Regions from separate parts of the Bradyrhizobium sp. BRP56 genome, predicted to be linked through region 4. Evidence: predicted binding sites of a transcription regulator. Region 4 holds the regulator's gene; each other region holds the start of a gene.
The links. Region 4 encodes PhoB, which activates phosphate uptake and scavenging genes when phosphate is short. Its sites were predicted from a motif close to TGTCATNNANCTGTCAT; they were not measured.
Positions count from the first base shown of each region.

Region 1: the regulator PhoB is predicted to act here: its motif matches at 1,894-1,910, upstream of I6F38_RS10550 (Orn/Lys/Arg decarboxylase N-terminal domain-containing protein).
Region 2: the regulator PhoB is predicted to act here: its motif matches at 2,250-2,266, upstream of I6F38_RS31275 (alkaline phosphatase).
Region 3: the regulator PhoB is predicted to act here: its motif matches at 1,794-1,810, upstream of phnF (phosphonate metabolism transcriptional regulator PhnF).

Region 1 covers NZ_JADYVV010000011.1:83,722-87,238, forward strand. Annotated here, with positions in the region: gene I6F38_RS10540 (tetratricopeptide repeat protein) at 1-496, shown strand, start outside; gene I6F38_RS10545 (DJ-1/PfpI family protein) at 698-1,849, shown strand; gene I6F38_RS10550 (Orn/Lys/Arg decarboxylase N-terminal domain-containing protein) at 1,955-3,517, shown strand, end outside.
Region 2 covers NZ_JADYVV010000056.1:4,358-7,874, reverse strand. Annotated here, with positions in the region: gene argG (argininosuccinate synthase) at 1-994, shown strand, start outside; gene I6F38_RS31285 (TetR/AcrR family transcriptional regulator) at 1,163-1,750, opposite strand; gene I6F38_RS31280 (hypothetical protein) at 1,848-2,213, shown strand; gene I6F38_RS31275 (alkaline phosphatase) at 2,324-3,517, shown strand, end outside.
Region 3 covers NZ_JADYVV010000029.1:82,595-86,111, forward strand. Annotated here, with positions in the region: gene I6F38_RS21190 (carbon-phosphorus lyase complex subunit PhnI) at 1-644, opposite strand, end outside; gene phnH (phosphonate C-P lyase system protein PhnH) at 648-1,256, opposite strand; gene phnG (phosphonate C-P lyase system protein PhnG) at 1,261-1,722, opposite strand; gene phnF (phosphonate metabolism transcriptional regulator PhnF) at 1,839-2,564, shown strand; gene phnE (phosphonate ABC transporter, permease protein PhnE) at 2,732-3,517, opposite strand, start outside.
Region 4 covers NZ_JADYVV010000064.1:48,345-51,861, forward strand. Annotated here, with positions in the region: gene pstB (phosphate ABC transporter ATP-binding protein PstB) at 1-611, shown strand, start outside; gene phoU (phosphate signaling complex protein PhoU) at 718-1,434, shown strand; gene phoB (phosphate regulon transcriptional regulator PhoB) at 1,580-2,290, shown strand; gene I6F38_RS33595 (GcrA family cell cycle regulator) at 2,484-2,996, opposite strand; gene I6F38_RS33600 (aspartate aminotransferase family protein) at 3,485-3,517, shown strand, end outside.

The DNA.
Region 1 (3,517 bases), on a different contig from region 4:
TGGTGGTGGCGACCCATACGGGTCGAGCTACGGCACTCCCGCGCCGTCCTATCCCCAGCAGAAGGACAGAAAGACCACGCACAAGGTCAAGAAGCCCGTCAAGCAGTCCGGCTTCGAGGACCCGGCGTTCCGCGACGGCTATCGCGCGGCCTATGCGACAATCTACGAACACAACGACTACGCCGCCGCGATCGATCAGTTGCACGCACTCGGCCGCGATGATCAGCCTGATGTCGCGAACGTGATCGGCTACTCCTATCGCAAGCTCGGCGACTACAAGCAATCGCAGGTCTGGTACGAACGTGCGCTCAAGGCCGATCCGAACCACGTCCTGACGTGGAACTACTACGGCCTGTGGCAGATCGAACAGGGAAACCGCGACCAGGCGCAGTATCATCTGCAGCGGATCGCCGAGATCTGTGGCACCGACTGCGAGGAGTATCGGACGCTGGCGGCGGCACTGGAAAAGCCGCCGGGCACGAACCTCGTCTACTGAGCGCGTCGCGTAGCCTGCATGAGCGGAGCGACATGCGGGGAAGGACCGGCCCCGGATGTCGCTGTCGCTCGTCCGGGCTATGCCTGTGAGCCGCTTTGTTGGCGTGTCCGTTTTTGCGGGAATTTCGCCGTTTTGGTCGACGTGACCGGCGAGTAGCTTGCGTGCCGGGCGACGCACGCGGATATTTTGAGATCGATCATCATGACCTGGCGGCTTCTCGCGTGGAGCGGCATCGCCGTTGCCGCGCTGGTTCCAATCATCGGCGGCATCTGGCTCTTCACCCTGCCCGCCGCATCGGCATTCCGGGTTCCGCCGCCGATCGCCAAGGCCGAGCAGGATGCAACGCTCGCGGCGCTGAAGCCGCCGAAGCGGGCGCGCCCGCTGATCGCGATGCTCGGCATCAACGACATGACCGAGACCACCGACTATCTGATGCCCTACGGCATCCTCAAGCGCGCCGATGTCGCCGATGTCGTCACGCTGGCGACGGGACCCGGTCCGGTCGCGCTGTTCCCGGTGCTGAAGGTCGAGCCTGATGCGACCATCGCCGCATTCGATGCTGCACATGGCGACGGCGCCGACTACGTCATCGTGCCGGCGATGAGCCGCGACGACGATCCGGCGGTCATGCAATGGATCCGGCAGCAGGCGGAGAAAGGCGCCGTGATCGTCGCCGTCTGCGCCGGCGCCAAGGTGCTCGCCTCGACCGGCCTGCTCGACGGCAGGCGCGCCACCACGCACTGGTTTTACCTGAAGAACTGGCGCAGCAAACATCCCGCCATCCAATATGTCGCCGACCGCCGCATCGTGGTCGACCGCGGCGTCGCGACGACGACCGGGATTTCGGCGTCGATGCCGATGTCGCTGACCCTGATCGAGGCGATCGCCGGCCGCGACAAGGCCGAGGCCGTCGCGCGCGAGATCGGCCTGCCCGGCTGGGACGCGCGACATGACAGCAACGCCTTCAAGTTCACGCGTCCCTTCGCGCTGACCGCCATCCGGAACACGCTGGCGTTCTGGAACCGGGAACAGCTCGGCCTCGCGCTTGCCCCCGGCGTCGACGAGGTCTCGCTGGCGCTGGTCGCCGACAGCTGGTCGCGCACCTACCGCTCGCACGCCGTGACCTTCGCCGCGACCGGCGACGTCGTGACGACCCGCAACGGCCTGCGCGTCTATCCGCAGGTCGTGGCGTCGGCCTGGTCCGCGGATGGTCTGCTGCCCGCGGTCGGCACCGCGCCGCCCGCGCAGGCACTCGACCGGGCGCTCGCCGGAATCGAGACACGCTATGGCCGTGGTACGGCGGACTTCGTCGCCATGCAGCTCGAATATCCACGGGCTGACGCCGTGCAGTGAGGGATTGCGTCCCAGCAACGTATTCGATCCTCCATCGACCCCATTGTCATCTCCCTGTCATGAATTGTGCCGACACGTCAGCGCCGGACCAGTTCGGGGACACGCATGGGCTATTTCAAACGCTTCAACTTCCTGTTCGCTGCGCCGGTGTTCGAGGCCGACGACCTCGAGGGCATCCGCTTCAACCAGATCATCGCCGAGATCGAGCGCTCCGGCTTCGAGGTGGTCCGTGCCCGCAAGCTGGAGGATGCCGAGATCGCGGTGCAGACCGACGCCGCGATCGGCTGCATGGTGGTCGATTGGGGCAAGAAGGGCCTTGAGGGCAAGACCGCGGCGCTGATCAACCTGATGCGCCGGCGCGGCCTCGACTTCCCGATCATCCTCCTGATCCGGCGCAAGCGGTTCGAGGACCTGCCGGTCGAGGTGCTCGATTTCATCGACGGCTACGTGTTCCTGTCCGAGGAAACCCCGCCCTTCATCGCCAAGAACCTGATCTCCAGGCTGAAGCAATATGCCGAGAATTTGAAGACGCCGTTCTTCGGCGCGCTGGTCGACTATGCCGAGGAAGGCAACCAGCTCTGGACCTGCCCGGGCCACAATGGCGGCGTGTTCTACAGCCGCAGCCCAATCGGACGGGTGTTCGTCGAACATCTCGGCGAAGCGGTGTTCCGCGACGACCTCGACAATTCCGTGCTCGACCTCGGCGACCTCCTCACCCACGAAGGACCGGCGCTGCGGGCGCAGAAGGAGGCGGCGCGGATCTTCGGCGCCGAGAAGACCTATTTCGTGCTCAACGGCACCTCGACCTCCAACAAGGTCGCGCTCGGCTCGCTGGTCACCGACGGCGACCTCGTGCTGTTCGACCGCAACAACCACAAGGCCGCGCATCACGGCGCGCTTTTGATCGGCGGCGGCATCCCGGTCTACGTGCCGACGGTGCGCAACGCCTGGGGCCTGATCGGCCCGATGCGCTGGGACCTGCTCGACGAGGGCGCGCTGCGCGACCACGTCCGCAAGCACCCGCTGGTCAAGGACGAGAACGCCTGGAAGAAGGAGCGTCCGTTCCGCGTCGCCGTGGTCGAGCAGTGCACCTATGACGGCACCATCCACTCGGCCGAGATGATCCTCAAGCGGATCGGCCATCTCTGCGACTACATCCTGTTCGACGAGGCCTGGGCCGGCTTCATGAAATTCCACCCGATCTATGCCGGCCGCTTCGCCATGGGACTGTCCGATCTCGGCCCCGAGGCCCCCGGCATCATTGCGACCCAATCGACCCACAAGCAGCTCGCGAGCTTCTCGCAGGCCTCGCAGATCCACATCCGCGACCGCCACATCAAGGGCCAGAAGCGCCGGGTCGAGCACCGCCGCTTCAACGAAAGCTTCATGCAGCACGCCTCGACCTCGCCGTTCTATCCGATCTTCGCCTCGCTCGATGTCGGCGCGCAGATGATGAAGGGCCGCTCCGGCGAAGTCTTGTGGGACGACACGATCCGGCTCGGCATCGAGCTGCGCAAGAAGATCCGCGCCGTGAAGCGCGAGTTCGAGGAGAAGGAGACGCGCCCCGAGCGGCGCTGGTTCTTCGAGCCGTTCGTGCCGGACCGCGTCATGATCCCCGACGTCGCGCGCGAGAACGGCGTGCACAATGTCGCCTGGGAGACGATCTCG
Region 2 (3,517 bases), on a different contig from region 4:
CGCGGCGATGCAGGAGGACGGTGTCAACATCTGGGGCGACGGCTCGACCTTCAAGGGCAACGACATCGAGCGCTTCTATCGCTACGGCCTGCTGACCAACCCGAGCCTGCGGATTTACAAGCCCTGGCTCGACCAGCAGTTCATCGACGAGCTCGGCGGCCGCGCCGAGATGTCGGCGTTCATGACCGCGCAGGGCTTCGCCTACAAGATGAGCGCCGAGAAGGCCTATTCGACCGACAGCAATCTGCTCGGCGCGACGCATGAGGCCAAGGATCTCGAGAGCCTTGCGAGCGGCATCACCATCGTTAACCCGATCATGGGCGTGCCGTTCTGGCGCGCCGATTGCGACGTTAAGGCCGAGAAAGTCGTGGTGCGGTTCGAGGAAGGCCAGCCGGTCGCGCTGAACGGCAAGACGTTTGCCAATCCGGTCGCGCTATTCCTTGAGGCCAATGCGATCGGCGGCCGCCACGGCCTCGGCATGAGCGACCAGATCGAGAACCGCATTATCGAGGCGAAGAGCCGCGGCATCTACGAGGCGCCCGGCATGGCGCTGCTGCACATCGCCTATGAGCGTCTCGTCACCGGCATCCACAATGAGGATACGATCGAGCAGTACCGCATCAGCGGCATGCGGCTCGGCCGCTTGCTGTATCAGGGCCGCTGGTTCGATTCGCAGGCCTTGATGCTGCGCGAGACCGCGCAGCGCTGGGTGGCACGCGCCGTCACCGGCGAGGTGACGCTCGAGCTGCGCCGCGGCAACGACTACTCGATATCAAACACCGAGAGCCCGAACCTCACCTATGCGCCGGAGCGGCTCAGCATGGAGAAGGTCGAGGACGCCGCCTTCACGCCGGCCGACCGCATCGGCCAGCTGACGATGCGCAACCTCGACATTGCTGACACCCGCGCCAAGCTCGGCCTGTACAACAAGACCGGCCTCATCTCGAGCGACGAAGGCTCGCAGATCTTCCAGCTCGAGAACGACAAGGACTGAGGCGGCACCCTCTCGCCTTGTCGTCCCGGGCAAGCGAAGCGCGACCCGGGACCCATAACCACCGGCCATGGTTATGAAGCACACTGGTGCTCCAGCGCGCTTCCACGACTCCTCCCTGTGGTTATGGGTCCCGGCCTTCGCCGGGACGACGTGGGGAGAGAGGCCTGCCTACTTCACCCTGAGCGCATCGAGCAGCGAGCGGAACGCCCGCGCGTAATCGGTGCCGGTCTTGCCGATGTCCGGCCCCGCGGAGACCGCAACCGCGGCTTCCGTCACCGCGCCGAGCAACAGCCGCGCCAGCGGTTCGATCGGCTGCCTGGCGATCACGCCGGCGTCCATCGCGGCGGCCAGCGCGCGCGGAAACTTGCCGCCGAAATGTTTGGCGTCGATCTCGCGCCAGCGTTCCCAGCCGAGCACGGCGGGGCCGTCGCGCAAGATGATCTGGCCGGTCGGGCCTTTCGAGCACGCCGCGAAATAGCCCTGCGTGCCCGCCGCCATCGCCGCCAGCGGATCGTTCTCGGCGCGCGAGATGCGGTCGAGATCGGCAACAAGGTCGATCGACACCTGCTCGAACACCGCCTCGAACACCGCCTCCTTGGTCGCGAAGTGATGATAGACCGCGCCCTTGGCGACACGCGCGCCGGCGGCGATGTCGTCCATCGTCGCAGCGGCGAAGCCGCGCTCGCCAAAAATGCGCCGCGCCGCCTTGACGATGGCGGCTCTGGTTTTCTCGCGCCGTTCGGCCTGGGTTGCCATGGCGCATCTCTAGCCCAGGTTCCGTAGCGGCGCCAGTTGACTTACCGACTACTAGTCGATAAATACCGACCGTAAGTCGGTAAATGGAGAATGTCCCATGCCTTCGCTCAGGACGTTGCAAGCCTTCGCCGACACGGTCGAGTCCAACGACCATGTCGGCGCGATCAGGAATTTCTATTCAGTCGATGCCCGCACCCAGGAGAATGACGGTGAGTGGCGCGTCGGCCGCGAGGCGCTGGCGGCGCGCGAGGCGGCGGTGCTGGCCGCGGTCGCCGGCGTCAAGACCACGCGGCTCGGGCCGCTCCTGCTTGACGGCGATCATTCGGCGATCTGCTGGCGCTTCGAATTCACCGGCAAGGACGGCAAGGTCCGCAGCATGGAGGAGGTCGCCTGGCAGACCTGGCGCGGCGAGGAGCTGGTCGAGGAGCGCTTCTTCTACGATCCGCAGCAGATGGCGCGCTGAAATCACGCCGGCCTTGCGGCAATACGCCCCGGCGCGCCTCATTGCGCCGTCATCCGCCGCAACTAGCCTCCGCTCCGATGCGCATGATGCGCGAGAGCGGAGCATCGATCATGATCAAACAAGTTGCCGGTATAGCCGTCACGCTGGTGTTGTCGGCAGCGCAGGCGTTCGCCCAGACGATCTATCCGATCGATCGCGCCGATATCCTCGTCGGCGCCAAATTCGACTTCAAGGTCGAGCTTCCGGGGGTGGTCGATCAAGCAAAGCTCAAGGTCACGCTGAACGGCGCGGACTATGCCGCGGTGTTCGGCCAGGGCGGCACATTCACCGCGCACGAGGCCGGCCGGGAGCAGTCGGCGCTGTTGCTGCGCGATGTCTCGCTCGTCAAGCCCGGGCAGGTCGCCGTCGAAGTCAGTGACGGCGCGCAGAGCCGGACCGTGACCTGGACCGTCTACGACACCGGGGCACGCAAGGCCAGGAACGTGATCCTGTTCATCGGCGACGGGATGTCGCCGTCGCACCGCGTCGCCGCGCGAATCCTCTCCAAGGGAATCGCGGAGGGCAAGAGCCGCGGCAAGCTTGCGATCGACGACATGCCGCATATGGCGCTGGTCGCGACCGCAGGCTCGGACTCGATCATCACCGACTCGGCGAATGCCGCGAGTGCCTACGCCACCGGCCACAAGGCCGCGGTCAATGCGCTCGGTGTCTACGCCGATCGCACGCCAGATCCGCTCGACGATCCCAGGGTCGAGACCATCGCGAGCCTCGCCAAGCGCCGGGCGGGCCTTGCTGTCGGCATCGTCACCAACACCGAGGTCGAGGATGCGACGCCGGCGGCGATGGTTGCGCATACCCGCCGCCGCGCCGCCTATGACGCGATCGTCGCGCGATATTTCGACGCGAAGCCCGACGTGCTGATGGGAGGTGGGTCCGCGAACTTCCTGCCGCAATCCGCGTCCGGATCGAAACGCAAGGACGATGTCCATTATCTCGCGCGCTTCCGCGACGCCGGCTATCCGGTCGCGACGACCGCAGGCGAACTCGCCACGCTCGCAGCTAAGCCGGACACCCGCCAACTGCTCGGCCTGTTCGCCGCCGGCAACATGGACGGCGCGCTCGACCGCAAGTTCCTGAGGGGCGGCGGCGTCAGGAAATTCCCCGAGCAGCCGGACCTGACCGAGCAGATTCAGGCCGCGCTCACGGTGCTGTCGAAACACGAGGCCGGTTTCTTCCTGATGGTCGAGTCCGGCCTGATCGACAAATACGCCCATCTGCTCGACATGGAGCGCGCGGTCTACGAC
Region 3 (3,517 bases), on a different contig from region 4:
CGCTGCGTCGAGTAGCCGAGCGCGAGCAGGAAGCCCTCGTCGCCTCGCGCCAGATTCTGCAGCCGCAGATCGCGGTCGGCCGGAAAGCTCAGCGGCTCGCGCGTGAGGTCGCCGACCGGCGTGTCGCTATCGGCCTGCGGCGAGGATTCGATCAGGCCGTCACGGCCGAGAATGTCGGTGACCCGCGGCGTCGCCGCCTGCGAGGCTTCCGCGGTCTCCGGCTGCTCGGGTACAAAACCTTCCGCAAGCTGCGGATCGAGCAGGCGATGGGTGTAATCGAAGGTCGGCCCCAGGATCTGGCCGCCCGGAACGTCCTTGAAGGTCGAGGAGATCCGCCGCCGTACCTGCATCTCGCCGGTGTTGACCGGCTCGGTGGCGCCGAAGCGCGGCAGCGTGGCGCGGAAGGCGCGGACCAGGAAGATCGCCTCGATCATGTCGCCGCGCGCCTGCTTGATCGCGAGCGCCGCGAGCTCGCGATCGTAGAGCGAACCTTCGGTCATGACGCGATCGACGCCGAGCGCGAGTTGCTCGGAAATCTGTGCCAGCGTCACCTCGGGCACGTCGCGGTCGCCGCGCCGCTCATGCGCGAGCAGACGATGGGCGTTCTCGATGGCGCGCTCGCCTCCCTTGACGGCTACATACATCGCTCACACTCCGCTTGCGATCAGCCGCGTGGTGCGCGGGATCGCCACAATGGCATCGTCATGGACCAGCACGACATCGATGCCGCGCGGGAACAGGGCTTCGTTGATCGCAAGCCGCTGGAACAGGTCGCGCGGCTTGAGCATCGCCTGCAGCACGGCGCTGCCGTCGATGCCGGGCCCTTTCAGCTCGAAGGCCGGCCCCTGCGTCAGGCTGTCGACCTGCAGGATCAGCGTGGTCGACCGGTCAGGATATTCGCTGCTGCCGAATGCGAAGCGATCGAGCGCCGGCAGGCTCGCGGCATCGCCGATCAAAGCGAAGCTCGCGATCGAGGAATCGGCCACCACCGGCGCGCTGGCGTGAAACTTCAGCCAGCGGGCGACGTCCGGCGTCGCCGACATCGCAGCGTCAAGCCAGATCGGCGTGTCGTGATCGAACAGCGTCGCCGCGATCGCGGCCGAGCCGCGCATCATGCCGGCCGGTGTTCCGACGCTCGCGGCGACGCGCTGCACGCTGCCCGGGCGCGCCATCGCATCCATCACGGAACGGAAAGTCGACTGCGCCGACAGCACCTTGTCGGCAAAGCCCGCGGGCATTTCGGCAATCGTCGTCATTGCATCATCCCTCACCGCGCACCATCGTGTAGAAATCGACCCGCGTCGCCGCGGTTTCCGCCGCCTTGCGGCCGCGTTCGGCGTTCATGGCGACGCGCAGCGGCGCGATCACCTTGGCCTCCACCTCCCCGGACAGCTCCGCCGACTGCACCATGGCGTCGCACAGTGCGATCATCTGCGCCTTCCGCGCGTCGCGGCCGAGCGTGTAGCCGAAGCCGACCTCGCCGGTCGCAAGCCGCACCGCCGCGCGCGACACCGTCGCCTCGCCGAGATTGAACGGCGCACCGTCGCCGCCGATCCGCCCGCGCAGCATCACAAGGCCGTTTTCCGGCTCACGCAGGTTCTCATGCGCGGGCAGCGCGATCGCCGCCAGCCTGCCGGCGATATCAGCAGCGGCGGCGTGCGCCAGCACCGTCATCGCGGCCTTGCGCTGGGCCTGTTTGCTGTTTGGTCCGGTCGAACTCATGGGCAAACCTTTGGGCAACCTTGCTTGCATCAAGTTGTCTATGATACTAGACAACTTGATAGCGGAGCGCCATGACTGTTTCGTGACAAACCAAAGATTTCTGGTATCACCGCGCCATGAGCATGCAGGAAAGTTCCGGCGTCGCCTTGTGGCGGCAGGTCGCCGACGGCATCGAGCGCGGCATCGCTGACGGCCGCTTCGCCGCCGGCGAAAAGCTGCCCGGCGAGATGGAGATCGCCGAGACGTACCGGGTCAACCGGCACACCGTGCGGCGGGCGCTCGCCGCATTGGCCGAGCGCGGCCTGGTGCGCGCGGAACGCGGTAGCGGCACCTATGTCGAAGCCCAGCGCCTCGCCTATCCCTTGCGCTCACGCACGCGATTTTCCGAGATCGTCGGCGCCGGCGGTCACGAGCCGCGCGGCCAGCTGATCGATGCGAGCAGCGACACCGCCAATCGCGAGATCGCGCGCGAGCTCGGCCTGAGGATCGGTGCGCCGCTGATCCGGATCGAAGCAGTGCGGCTCGCCGACCGGACGCCGATCTGCGTTTCCACCACCTGGCTGTCGGCCGAGCGGTTTCCCGATGCCGGCAGCGTGTTCGCCAACGTCCGCTCGATGACGAAGCTGCTCGGGCATTACGGCGTCAAGGACTACCACCGCGCCTCGACCCGGATCACCGCGGCGATCGTCGATGCGACCGACGCCGCGCGGCTCGACCTGCCGCTGGGACGGCCGGTGCTGGTGGTCGACGCCACCGACGTCGACATGCTGGACCAGCCGCTGGTGACCAAGCGCTCGCGCTTCGCCGCCGAGCGCGTGGAGTTTCTGGTCGAGAACGGCTGACGATGAACTCTTCTCCCTCGCCCCGCTCTTGCGGGGAGAGGGTTGGGGTGAGGGGCTGTCTCCGCGAATCCTGGAAGCCGTGAGTCCCCGGAGAGTCCCCCTCACCCGGAATTTGCGCTACGCGAAAATTCCGACCTCTCCCCGCAAGAGCGGGGCGAGGTAGGGTCCTACACCACCGCCCTTTGCCCGATGATCGCAAAGCGCAGCTTGCTCGAGATGAAGTCGATCGCGGCGACCGCGATCAGGATCATCAGGATCAGGAACGACACCTTCTGCCACTCCAGCACGCGGATCTGCTCTGCAAGCTGCAGGCCGATGCCGCCGGCGCCGACGATGCCGATGATGGTGGCCGAACGGGTGTTCGACTCGATGAAGTAGAGCACCTGCCCGGCGATCACGGGCAGCACCTGCGACAGCAGGCCGAAGCGGATTTCGTGCAGCGCGTTGCCGCCGGAGGCGCGGATGCCCTCGACCTGCTTGCGATCCGCGGCCTCGATCGCCTCCGAGAACAGCTTTCCAAACGCGCCGAAGTCCGACACCATGATCGCGAGCACGCCGGCGAACGGGCCGAGGCCGACGACGTTGATCCAGACCAGCGCCCAGATCAGCGTATCGACGCCGCGGATCGAATCGAGGAAGCGGCGCACCGGAAAGCGGATCAGGTTCGAGGGGATGATGTTGCGCGCCGCCAGCAGGCTGACCGGCAGCGCCAACAGCGCGGCAAGCGTGGTGCCGAGCACCGCGATCGACAGCGTCTCGCCGAGCGCCTGCATGTAGAGCGGGAACGACGAGCCCGGATTCGGCGGGAGCATCAGCATGGTGATCCAGCCGAGCTGGCCGAGGCCCGCGATCAGCCTGGACGGCGAGAAATCGAGATCGACCAGTCCGAACACGAAGATCGCGAGCGCCGCCGCGATCATGGCCGGCATCGCCAACCGTGCCGATGCGGGACG
Region 4 (3,517 bases):
TCTTCAACCGGATGTACGACCTGTATCCGGGCCAACGCGCGGTCGGCCAGCTGATGCTGGACCAGACCAACATTCTCGACCCCAAGCTCGACCTCAACTTGCTGCGCGCGCGGGTCGGCATGGTGTTCCAGAAGCCGACGCCGTTCCCGATGACGATCTACGAGAACATCGCCTTCGGCATCCGCCTCTACGAGAAGATCTCGAAGTCCGAGATGGACGACCGGGTCGAGAAGGCGCTGCGCGGCGGCGCGCTGTGGAACGAGGTCAAGGACAAGCTGAACGCCTCCGGCCTGTCGCTCTCCGGCGGCCAGCAGCAGCGCCTGTGCATCGCGCGCACCGTGGCGGTGCGCCCCGAGGTGATCCTGTTCGACGAGCCGTGCTCGGCGCTCGACCCGATCTCGACCGCCAAGGTCGAGGAACTGATCCAGGAGCTCTCCGAGGACTACACGATCGCGATCGTCACCCACAACATGCAGCAGGCGGCGCGCGTCTCCGACAAGACCGCCTTCATGTATCTCGGCGAGCTGATCGAGTTCGACGACACCAACAAGATCTTTACCTCACCGAGCGATCGGCGCACCCAGGACTACATCACCGGCCGGTTCGGTTGACCGGCGCATGATCCGGAAAAGTGGAAACCGGTTTTCCGATCAGGTCATGCTAAAATTCAGGACACGAAGCCATGATCCCCGGGATCATGGTTGAGGGAGACAAGCGATGGCTTCTGAACATACCGCCAAGGCATTCGACAGCGACCTGCAGGAGTTGACCCGCCTGGTCGCCGAGATGGGCGGCCTGGTCGAACGAATGATTACCGAGTCGGTCGACGCGCTGATCCGTCGCGACGTCGCGCTCGGCAAGCGCGTGGTCGCCGCCGACATCGAGATCGACAATCTGCAGCGCAACATCGAAGAGCGCGCGGTGCTGACGATCGCGCGCCGCCAGCCGATGGCGATCGACCTGCGTGAGATCGTCAGCGCGATGCGCGTCGCCACCGATCTCGAGCGGATCGGCGACCTCGCCAAGAACATGGGCAAGCGCGTCGCGGCGCTGGAGAGCGATTTCCAGCCGCTGAAGTTGATCCGCGGCCTCGAGCACATGACCGACCTCGTACTGTCGCAGGTCAAGTCGGTGCTCGACGCCTACGCCGCGCACGACCTGCCGGCGGCGATGAACGTCTGGAAGGGCGACGAGGAGGTCGATGCGATCTGCACCTCGCTGTTCCGCGAACTGCTCACCTACATGATGGAAGATCCGCGCAACATCTCGTTCTGCATCCATCTGATGTTCTGCGCCAAGAACATCGAGCGGATCGGCGATCACGCCACCAATATCGCCGAGACCGTGTTCTACATGATCGAGGGCCAGCAGATCACCGACAAGCGCCCGAAGGGCGACATGACCACTTTTGCCACCACGGTGCCGGGCAACTGAGGCATGATCGGCAAGCGCGGAACCGGCAAGAGTGAAACTGGATGGTCCTCGCGACAACTCGCTTCCGCGGGGACTATGCTTGAGGAAGTAAGCGTTTCGGTTTGCGTCTGGGCAACGGATCACCACAGAGAAAGAACTTAGACCGATGAGCGCACGCATTCTGGTAGTCGAAGACGAGGAAGCGCTGACGACGCTGTTGCGCTACAATCTCGATGCGGAAGGCTACGATGTCGAGACGGTGGGGCGCGGCGACGATGCGGATACAAGGCTGAAGGAGCGCGTTCCCGACCTCGTGGTGCTGGACTGGATGCTGCCGGGCCTGTCCGGCATCGAACTGTGCCGCCGCCTGCGGGCGCGGCCCGAGACCAAGCAGCTTCCGATCATTATGCTGACCGCGCGCGGCGAGGAAAGCGAGCGCGTGCGCGGGCTTGCCACCGGCGCGGACGATTACATCGTCAAGCCGTTCTCGGTGCCGGAGCTGCTGGCGCGGGTGAAGGGCCTGTTGCGCCGCGCCAGCCCGGAGCGGCTTGCGACCGTGTTGACCTACGGCGACATCGAGCTCGACCGCGAGAAGCGCCGCGTGGCGCGCTCGGGCCGTCCGATCGATCTCGGGCCGACCGAGTATCGCCTGCTCGAATTCTTCCTCGAGCATCCCGGCCGCGTGTTCAGCCGCGAGCAACTGCTCGACAGCGTCTGGGGTCGCGACATCTACATCGATGAGCGCACCGTCGACGTGCATATCGGCCGCCTGCGCAAGCTGCTCAATCCGGGCCGCGAGCAGGATCCGATCCGCACCGTGCGCGGCGCCGGCTACGCGCTCGACGACCGCTTTGCCAAGGCCGAGCCGCAGCCGTAATGGGCGTTGGCTTAGCCCCGGCCCATCCAGCATCGTCATTGCGAGCGTAGCGAAGCAATCCATTTCACCGCAAACGCGGAACGATGGATTGCTTCGTCGCTAACGCTCCTCGCAATGACGGTGGAGGCCACAAAAAAAATCCCCGCTTTCGCGGGGATTTGTTTTTCAGGTCTTCCGTCGTTTTCCCGAGTGCTCACTTGATCTGCGGTTTCGCCGACGGCCGGCGGCGATCGGCGGCGGGCTGGTAGGCGACGCGCGAGTGATGCGCGCAATAGGGCAGGCCGGCGAGCGCCTTGCCGCCGCAGAAGAAGAATTCCGGGCTCGAGGGATCGCCGACCGGCCAGTGACAGGTGGCCTCGTTGAGCTCGAGCAGCGACAGCCGCTGGCTCATCGGCACCACATTGTCGTAGGAGATCGGATCGGGCTCCATCTCGACCTCGAAGGCATGCGCCAGCGCGGTGTTGCCGCGCGAGACCGGACGCGCCACCCGCATCATGTGCTGGGCCGGGCGAGCCTTGCGCTGCCGCGGCGCGGCCGTGGAGGGTGCCTTGGCGCGGCCGGAGAGGCCGAGCCGATGCACTTTGCCGATCACGGCGTTTCGCGTCACATTGCCAAGTTCCGCCGCGATCTGGCTGGCCGACAGGCCGGACTCCCAGAGTTTCTTCAGCTGCTCGACGCGATCGTCGGACCAGGTCAATACAGTCATCGCATTCTTCCCTTCGCGTAGCGCCGGCCAATCATTGGAGCGGCGCTGCGAGCCAATCTGGACAAATATCCCTGCGGCCAGAATCCCTTAGCCCTCGCCGGGCACGGTGTTGCGCCCGAACGTTTACGCGAGACACAAAGGCTACTTAGAGGGTCCAGTACCGCCGCACGAGATGTCGTACCCGACAGGCCAAACGCTACAATATGGCGTGACTCTGGCGCAAGAGTCCGCGGCCGTGCGTCCACATGTTCCCACACAGTTAAGCATCGCGATGAGGCTTTTCCACCGCACCGGAATGCTCCGGATTGCGCTCGTTTCGCATTGCAGGAAGGCCACTTCGTGACGATTGACACTTACCGACCGCAGCATAGAATGCCCGCCACGTGCCGCCCGCAAAGGCGGCCGTTTTGTTTTCCGAAGCTGGCCGTTGCTGCGCTGGCGTCAAGGCGCAGCGGCAATTGTCGGCTTAAAAACCGTCAGTGATCGCCATGACCAACGCTGCCACGTCGCATCTGCTCCCC